DNA from 2 places in the Muricoprocola aceti genome. Region 1 is predicted to be linked to the other one. Evidence: riboswitches for the same ligand, from Rfam matches in the RefSeq annotation. Region 1 holds a riboswitch; the other holds the start of a gene.
What was found. Region 1 has a riboswitch for tetrahydrofolate ahead of folE (GTP cyclohydrolase I FolE). Riboswitches for the same ligand answer to the same signal wherever they lie in the genome.
Positions count from the first base shown of each region.

Region 1 (4,419 bases):
TTCCACACAAGATCTTGCCGGGAAAGTACCAGTGAAGTAGTCAGCATAAATGGCATTGATCTTACCAAAATCCTCCATATTCTTGATAAACACGGTAGTCTTTACTACTTTTTCAATAGAACTGCCTGCCTCTGCAAGAAGGGCTGCAATATTAGAAAATGCCTGCTTTGCCTGTGCTTCCACACCTTCCGGGATCTCTCCTGTTGCCGGATTTACCGGAATCTGGCCAGAAGTATAAACCATTCCATTCACCTCGATAGCCTGTGAATACGGTCCGATTGCTGCCGGTGCTTTGTCTGTACTGATAACGTTCATGTCTTTTTCCTCCTTATGTGATTTCATTGTTTACATTATTTTATCTTACGAATTGCTCTTTCCGTAATTTCGATGCGTCCTTCTTTTAATAAATGGCCAACTGCACGCTTAAATGCATTCTTGCTTAATCCCATCTCTCGCTTGATGACTTCCGGAGATGCCTTATCTGTGAACGGAAGCACCCCTGAAAATTCTTCGATCGCCAGCATCACAGCTTCCGCATCTTCATCAATCTGCAGATACGCCTTTTCTCTTGCAGACAGATCCAGCTTGCCATCTTCTTTCACTCCGGTTACTCTTGCAGAAATCTCCTCTCCGATCCGATACTTTCCCGCTGCTTCTTTCTGTGGAATCAAACCGGAATAACGATTGTCCACCGCCACGAATACCCCGAATCGTTCACTGATCTGATAGATCGTCCCTGTCACATGATCGTCTTTCTTGTATGGCGAATCAGTCTGCAGATATTCGTAAACATTCATCGTGGCACAAAGACGGCCACTTTTATCTACATATAATGCTGCCAGACATTCCTCTCCATCGCGCACTTTCCTGGTCTGCTGCTTAAACGGAAGCAGAATATCTTTTTCCAGTCCCCAGTCCAGAAATGCTCCAATCTTTGCCACTTCTTTTACTTTCAGCATTCCCACCTGTCCCAGTTCCAGCTTCGGCTGTCTGGTAGTGGCAATCAGCCGGTCTTTGGAATCCTTATATAAAAATACATTCAGTTCGTCACCGATCACGGCATGCTCAGGTACTTCCTTCTTTGGAAGAAGCACACGTTCCTCTTCTGCGCCTTCTTCTGCCAGATATACTCCAAAATCTGTTCTTTTTACAATCTTTAATGCCTGTCTCTTTCCTAATTCTAACATATATTCTTCACCTAATCTGTCTTTCCTGTTTTACAAAATTCCACTACTGCAAAAGATCTGCCTTCTGCACCACGCAAATCCACCGTCACATAGTCCTCTCCTGCACTGATCACCGGGTAGATCACATCTCCCAGTACAGCCTGGCTCCTATATTCTGCCCTTACTCTGGCAATCTTCCAGTCCTTGGGGATATACTCCTGTGCCATATCAATATACTGTGCATTGTTCACATGATGGTTCGTATCCAGATGATGTCTGCATACTTTAAATGCTTCTCTGGCCACGCCGCCTTCCGGTATCTTGATCTTACGGGAAGTCTTCCCCATCTCCAGCGCTGGTTCCATTGGATAGGCTTCCTGTACTTCCTGATCTACCCGCACCGGATGGCCAGTGTGAAGATCTACGTAGATCCAAAGGGAATTGGCACAGGCAAGTGTTCTGCCACCCCTATCCAGCATACGGTAGTTACGTTCTCCCTGAAACCCTTTAAATGCGTGAGCCCAGGTCTGAACTGTCACTTCTTCTCCCAGTACAGGCAGTCTCACCAGTTCAATCTGCCAGTAAGCCAACACCCATACTTTACCTTTTGCCAGCATATCATCTACACCATTCCCCAGTTCTTCTGACTGAAATGTACTGCAATCCTGGAAATAATTGATCAGCCCCGGCAGGGTCAGGCTCTTCTCTTCTCCGGTCTCACTATATCGGATACGACTCTGAAACTGATACGGCATAGCTATCTCCTTTTTGTTCCTGTAATTAAATATTATCCTGCAATGGATTATAACAAAAAAAGTAATGGATGCAAAGTGGGTTTTTCGTCGTTCGTACAAAAAAAGAGATGTTCAAACGAACATCTCTGAAAAGCTGGGCTACAAGGATTCGAACCTTGAAATGACGGAGTCAGAGTCCGTTGCCTTACCATTTGGCGATAGCCCAATGTCACAACACAATGTATTCTATACTAACTTTTTCAAAAATGCAAGTACTTTTTTAAAATTATTTCAATTTTTTTTGAAAAAGTCTTGTTTTATATGTTGCTTATCTACTTATTTAATGCTATAATCCTTGCGACTGGTAAAATACCAGACAGAAGCTATTATGCAAAATAGGATTTCATGCGTCAAGTGTTCCGTGGATGGGGAGTTGCCATAGAAACGAAAAGCTCGTCTTACGATATGAGATTCGCACCCGTTGCAACATATAGATGCCATACATCTTGATTGTGAAGGGACAGTAAATTTTTGTAACTTATTACTTGATCAGGATGTTTTTTTATGTCATTTTTCAACTCTTTGGAAACATTCTGATTACTATCATTTCAGGAGGTTTACTTATCATTATGATGATGGATCACGAAAAGATTAAAGAAGGTGTCCGCCTTATGCTGGAGGGCATCGGAGAAGATATTCACAGAGAGGGGCTGCTGGATACACCGGATCGTATTGCCAGAATGTGTGAACAGATCTACGGCGGTCTTTACGAAAATGCAGCTACCCATCTTTCCAAGCAGTTCCATGCAACCAATAATAATATTGTATTAGAGAAAGATATCACTTTCTACTCAACCTGCGAGCATCATTTACTCCCATTTTATGGCAAGGCACACGTTGCCTACATTCCAGATCAGCGTGTGGCAGGTTTAAGCAAACTGGCAAGAACGGTGGAAGTATTTGCCAGAAGACCTCAGATTCAGGAGAATCTGACTGCACAGATTGCCGATGCACTGGAAGAATACCTGCAGCCAAAGGGCGTTATGGTCATGATCGAAGCCGAACATATGTGCATGACCATGCGTGGCGTCCAGAAGCCTGGCAGTAAGACAGTTACCACCATTGTGCGTGGTGCTTTTGCCGAAGACTTCACTCTGCAGCAGACATTCCTGCAGATGGTGAAAGGCTGATCTATGAAACGGATACAGGATATTTTTACCCATCCGCTTTATCAGGAACAGCTATCGCTCCTGATGGATGCCGAAAAGGACCGCATCTTCTGTCGCCATACTGTCGAGCATTTTCTGGATGTAGCCAGGCTCATGTATCTGTATAATCTGGAAGATTCCGCTGGTCTCGAAAAGGAACTGATCTACGCTGCTGCTTTCTTACATGACATTGGCAGATATGAACAGATCGCAAAGGGAACGCCCCACGATATCGCAAGTGCCAGAATGGCTAAGACCATTCTGAATGATTGCGGCTTCTCTGACAGAGACATCTTGGCGATCCAGGATGCGATCCTCCATCACAGGGGTAATGAAAATCATGGTGAATCACATCTTGCCCGTTATCTGTACCGTGCTGACAAGCAGTCCCGCAACTGCTTCTGCTGTCCTGCCAGCAGGGAATGTAACTGGCCTTTATCGAAAAAAAATATGGAAATTGACTATTAGATAAAATCAAAAGGAGTTCCTGTTATGAAAATTGGAAATCATGAATTTGATACAGCAAATGAAACATATATTATGGGCATTCTGAATGTTACCCCAGACTCTTTCTCAGATGGCGGACGTTTCAACCATATGGATGAGGCTCTCCGTCATGCAGAAGAGATGATCACAGATGGTGCTGCCATCATTGACATCGGAGGAGAATCTACCAGACCAGGATATACTGTGCTCTCTGATGAGGAAGAGATTGCCCGTGTGACCCCGGTCATCGAGGCAGTAAAGTCCCGTTTCGACATCCCTGTCTCCATTGATACTTATAAGGGAAATGTGGCAGAGGCAGCTCTTCAGGCCGGTGCTGATCTGGTCAACGATATCTGGGGCTTTAAGTTTGACTTCAAAGTTGCCGAAATGACTGCAAAGTATCAGTCAGCCTGCTGTCTGATGCATAACCGCAAGGAAGCCGTCTATGACAATTTTCTTCAGGATATGGTAAAAGATATGGAAGAATCCATAGCTATCGCACGAAAAGCCGGTGTGGCAGATGATAAGATCATGCTGGATCCGGGTGTAGGCTTTGGTAAGACCTATGAGATGAATCTGGAAGCTATCAACCATGTAGATGTACTGCTTCCTCTGGGATTCCCGGTTCTTCTTGGCACTTCCAGAAAATCTGTCATCGGTAATACCTTAAATCTTCCGGTTGATCAGCGTGTGGAAGGTACTCTTTCTACTACTGTGATCGGTATGCTTCGCGGATGTGCCTTTGTACGTGTACACGATGTAAAAGAGAACAAACGTATTATTGACATGACAAAAGCTATTTTAAATGCTTAACTGAGGTAATAC
Region 1 covers NZ_JAOQKE010000025.1:10,960-15,378, reverse strand. Annotated here, with positions in the region: gene OCV47_RS14050 (RidA family protein) at 1-315, opposite strand, end outside; gene OCV47_RS14045 (CvfB family protein) at 351-1,187, opposite strand; gene OCV47_RS14040 (acyl-[acyl-carrier-protein] thioesterase) at 1,199-1,921, opposite strand; tRNA gene OCV47_RS14035 (tRNA-Gln) at 2,055-2,126, opposite strand; THF riboswitch at 2,290-2,386, shown strand; gene folE (GTP cyclohydrolase I FolE) at 2,533-3,090, shown strand; gene OCV47_RS14025 (HD domain-containing protein) at 3,094-3,576, shown strand; gene folP (dihydropteroate synthase) at 3,601-4,407, shown strand.

Region 2 (4,419 bases), on a different contig from region 1:
CGTGCAGTCAGACAGCAGATTATGGAACAGATAGTTTAAGAAAACGGGTTTAGAAGGAAAAATAATGAGGATTTTAGTAATCAGTGATACGCACAGAAAAGATGAGAATGTGGAAAAAATATTAAAAAAAGAAGGAAGCTTTGATCGGGTATTTCACCTTGGAGATGTGGAAGGCAGCCAGAAGAAATTGATTCGCATGGCAAAGTGCCCTGTCGATATGGTAGCAGGTAATAATGATATACTGGGAGATCTGCCAAAAGAAAAAGAACTGGAATTATGCGATCATCATATCCTTCTTACACACGGACACTATTATTATGTGTCTCTGGACACCGGAATGCTGGGAAGCGATGCCGGAGCAAGGGGATTTGACATTGTTCTGTATGGTCATACGCACAGACCGAAGATCGAAGAACGAAATGGTGTCATTCTGGTGAATCCTGGAAGTGTGGCTTACCCAAGACAGGAAGGCAGAAAACCAAGTTATATTATTATGCGCCTGGAAGAGAATGGGGACACTGATTTTGAAATAAAATATCTGGAAAAATAGAGAAAATAGAAGAACATAAGCTCGGAAAACCGCATAAAATAAGGGAAAAAGCGGAATTTGCAAAAAAATGAAAAAAATTAAAAAAAGGTGTTGACTTTTTAGAGACATTCATATATAATTCTATTTGCGTCAAACGAAAGCACAAAAACAAAAGTGCTTACGGGGTGTGGCTCAGCTTGGCTAGAGCGCCTGGTTTGGGACCAGGAGGTCGCAGGTTCGAATCCTGTCACCCCGACTGATGCGGGTGTAGTTCAATGGTAGAACACCAGCCTTCCAAGCTGGATACGTGGGTTCGATTCCCATCACCCGCTTATGAGTCTGTAGCTCAGCTGGATAGAGCAACGGCCTTCTAAGCCGTGGGTCGGGGGTTCGAATCCCTTCAGGCTCGTTTTACTTTGCTTATCGCAGAGTAAACGTCATGATTACATGAACGTTGTATGGTGGGTATGGCGCAGTTGGCTAGCGCGCCAGATTGTGGCTCTGGAGGCCAAGGGTTCGAGTCCCTTTACCCACCCTGCCGTTACGGCGACCAATTGGGCTATCGCCAAGCGGTAAGGCACAGCACTTTGACTGCTGCACTCGCTGGTTCGAATCCAGCTAGCCCAGTTCATATTTATGGAGCATTAGCTCAGTCGGTAGAGCACTTGACTTTTAATCAAGTTGTCCGGGGTTCGAATCCCCGATGCTTCATTTGGACGTATCCGATCTGGATACGTTTTTTCATATCAATAAAGACTGCGCGGATATGGCGGAATTGGCAGACGCGCCAGATTTAGGTTCTGGTCCGGGAGGGTGCAGGTTCAAGTCCTGTTATCCGCAGTGAAAGAGGGACTCTGAGAGGAGTCTCTTTTTTGATTCATGATAACGGAATGTTCGTAGAGTGCGCCTTCTGTTATTTGTAATACATAGTACATTTTGTATGAGAAAAAAGAAAAATGTTGAAAGATAAAACGAAAAAAATAAAAAACAGGATTGACAAAAAGAAAACAAACCAGTATAATGATGATCAAAGGAAAGAATTGTTAATAAGTAGAGTAGATACTGTACGTTAAGTGTCATCAGACGGGAAGACTTCTGATGAACGAAGGTGTTTACACCGCGTTATAGCATCGCTTCCGCTACTGCGTAAAAGAAAGAAGTTTGGTATATGTTTTATATCAGATTATTTGCTTTGCGCAGCATTTTTTTGCCTAAAAATATTTAACATATTATATAAGAATGGAGGAATCGACAATGGGATACAAGTCAGACATCGAGATTGCACAGGAGACTACAATGGCTCCAATCACAGAAATTGCAGAAAAGGCCGGTATTGATGAGAAATATCTGGAACAATATGGTAAGTATAAAGCAAAAATCGACTATAATTTATTAAAAGAAAGTAATGCTCCAGATGGAAAACTGATTCTGGTAACGGCAATTAACCCAACACCGGCAGGAGAAGGAAAGACAACGACAACAGTTGGTCTTGCTGATGGTATGCAGAGACTGGGTAAGAAAGTTATGGTAGCACTTCGTGAACCATCCCTGGGACCTGTATTTGGTGTAAAAGGCGGAGCAGCAGGCGGTGGATATGCACAGGTAGTTCCAATGGAAGATATCAACCTTCATTTTACCGGTGACTTTCATGCAATCGGTGCTGCAAACAACCTGCTGGCAGCAATGATTGATAATCACATTTTCCAGGGAAATGCACTGAACATTGATCCTAGAAAGATCACATGGAGAAGATGTGTGGATATGAATGACCGTCAGTTGAGAAATGTTGTAGACGGACTTGGCGGAAAGACCAATGGTATGCCAAGAGAAGACGGATATGATATTACTGTTGCATCTGAGATCATGGCTGTTCTGTGTCTGGCAAGCGACATTACAGATCTGAAAAACAGACTGGCAAGAATCATTGTTGGTTATACATATGGTAAAGTAGCAGAACAGAAACCGGTAACAGCTGGTGACCTGAATGCACAGGGTGCCATGGCAGCACTTCTGAAAGATGCTCTGAAACCGAATCTGGTTCAGACTCTGGAACACGTTCCAGCCATTGTTCATGGTGGACCATTTGCAAATATCGCACACGGATGTAACTCTGTAACAGCAACCAAGATGGCTCTGAAACTTGCTGATTATGCAATTACAGAAGCAGGATTTGGTGCTGACCTGGGTGCTGAGAAGTTCTTGGATATTAAGTGCCGTATGGCTGGTTTAAAGCCAAGTGCAGTTGTTATCGTTGCTACTGTACGTGCATTGAAATATAATGGTGGAGTACCAAAGGCAGAGCTGAATCATGAGAATCTGGAAGCACTGGAAAAAGGTCTTCCAAACCTGTTAAAGCATGTAAGCAATATCACAAACGTATACAAGCTGCCTGCAGTGGTTGCTATTAATGCATTCCCAACAGATACCAAAGCAGAACTGGATCTGGTAGAGAAGAAATGTAAAGAACTGGGCGTTAACGTTGCACTGTCTGAAGTATGGGCAAAGGGTGGCGAAGGCGGAATCGCACTGGCAGAAGAAGTACTGAGACTGGTAGAACAGCCTAACGATTTCACATATGCTTACGAACTGGAAGGAACCAGCATTGAAGATAAGCTGAATGCGATTGTTCAGAAGATCTATGGTGGAGACAGAGTTGTCCTGACAGCAAATGCACAGAAGCAGGCAAAACAGCTGGAAGATATGGGATTTGGCAATTGCCCGATCTGTGTAGCTAAGACACAGTACAGTCTGACAGATGATCAGACAAAACTGGGAGCACCGACTGGATTTGAAGTAACTGTTCGTAATCTGAAGATCAGTGCAGGTGCAGGATTTATCGTAGCTCTTACCGGAGAGATTATGACAATGCCAGGTCTTCCAAAGGTACCGGCTGCAGAAAGAATTGATGTAGACGAGACAGGTAAGATTACGGGTCTGTTCTAATTAAATAAAATTAAAGACGGATAAAGACAGGAAGGAGGTCGATTTCGTACTAAGGGAGGAAATCGGCCTTTTTCCTGTTCTCATAGTTTCAGGATGATGAGGGAGGATGCGATATGTTTAAAGAGGAATATCAGGCAGTAGGTAATGTAGCAAAGGGAAAAGTTGCTTTATTGGAAAAGAATCCACTGGCTTATGTGCTGGCTTCGATTCTTGCTGGCTTATATATTGGATTTGGCAGTATTTTAATGGGGTTTGTGGGAGGATGCCTGACCGGACAGCCGGCACAGAAGCTGGTATGCGGTATTGTATTCTCGGTAGGTCTTTGTTTTGTAACGATGGCAGGCGCGGAATTGTTTACAGGTAACAATTTTGTGATGGCATCAGCCAGCATGCAGAAGGCAGTCAGCTGGGGGCAGACTGTAAAACTCTGGATCGTCTGTTATATTGGCAATCTGATTGGCTCCGTCATTGCATCAGCAATTTTTACCATGACCGGAATCTGTAGCAGCAATGAAGCAGTTGGGGAGTTTTTTGCAAATGCAGCAGCAGGAAAAATGGCAGGAACACCAGCTAATCTGTTTGCAAAAGCAATTCTCTGCAATATTCTGGTATGTATTGCAATCTGGTGCGGAACAAAGATGAAGTCAGAAGGCGCAAAGATGTTCATGAACTTCTGCTGTGTAGGAACTTTTGTAACCTGCGGATTTGAGCATAGCATTGCAAATATGACATTTTTATCCATTGGCTTGATGAACCCAATGGGAAAAGCAATCACCATGGGTGGATTTTTCTATAACCTGGGTATTGTTACTCTTGGAAATATGGTAGGTGGAATCTTGTTTGTTGCTGTTCCTTATTATGTTATTTCCAGAGAAAAATAGTGAATAGTAACAAAAATAGATACAAAGGATGTCGACTATGTAAAACAGGGTTGAGACATCCTTTTT
Region 2 covers NZ_JAOQKE010000004.1:2,296-6,714, reverse strand. Annotated here, with positions in the region: gene OCV47_RS05210 (XTP/dITP diphosphatase) at 1-39, shown strand, start outside; gene OCV47_RS05205 (metallophosphoesterase family protein) at 65-550, shown strand; tRNA gene OCV47_RS05200 (tRNA-Pro) at 711-785, shown strand; tRNA gene OCV47_RS05195 (tRNA-Gly) at 791-861, shown strand; tRNA gene OCV47_RS05190 (tRNA-Arg) at 865-938, shown strand; tRNA gene OCV47_RS05185 (tRNA-His) at 991-1,064, shown strand; tRNA gene OCV47_RS05180 (tRNA-Gln) at 1,085-1,156, shown strand; tRNA gene OCV47_RS05175 (tRNA-Lys) at 1,168-1,240, shown strand; tRNA gene OCV47_RS05170 (tRNA-Leu) at 1,290-1,369, shown strand; THF riboswitch at 1,579-1,673, shown strand; gene OCV47_RS05165 (formate--tetrahydrofolate ligase) at 1,784-3,472, shown strand; gene OCV47_RS05160 (formate/nitrite transporter family protein) at 3,586-4,353, shown strand.
Region 2: another riboswitch for tetrahydrofolate. It lies ahead of OCV47_RS05165 (formate--tetrahydrofolate ligase); the one in region 1 lies ahead of folE (GTP cyclohydrolase I FolE).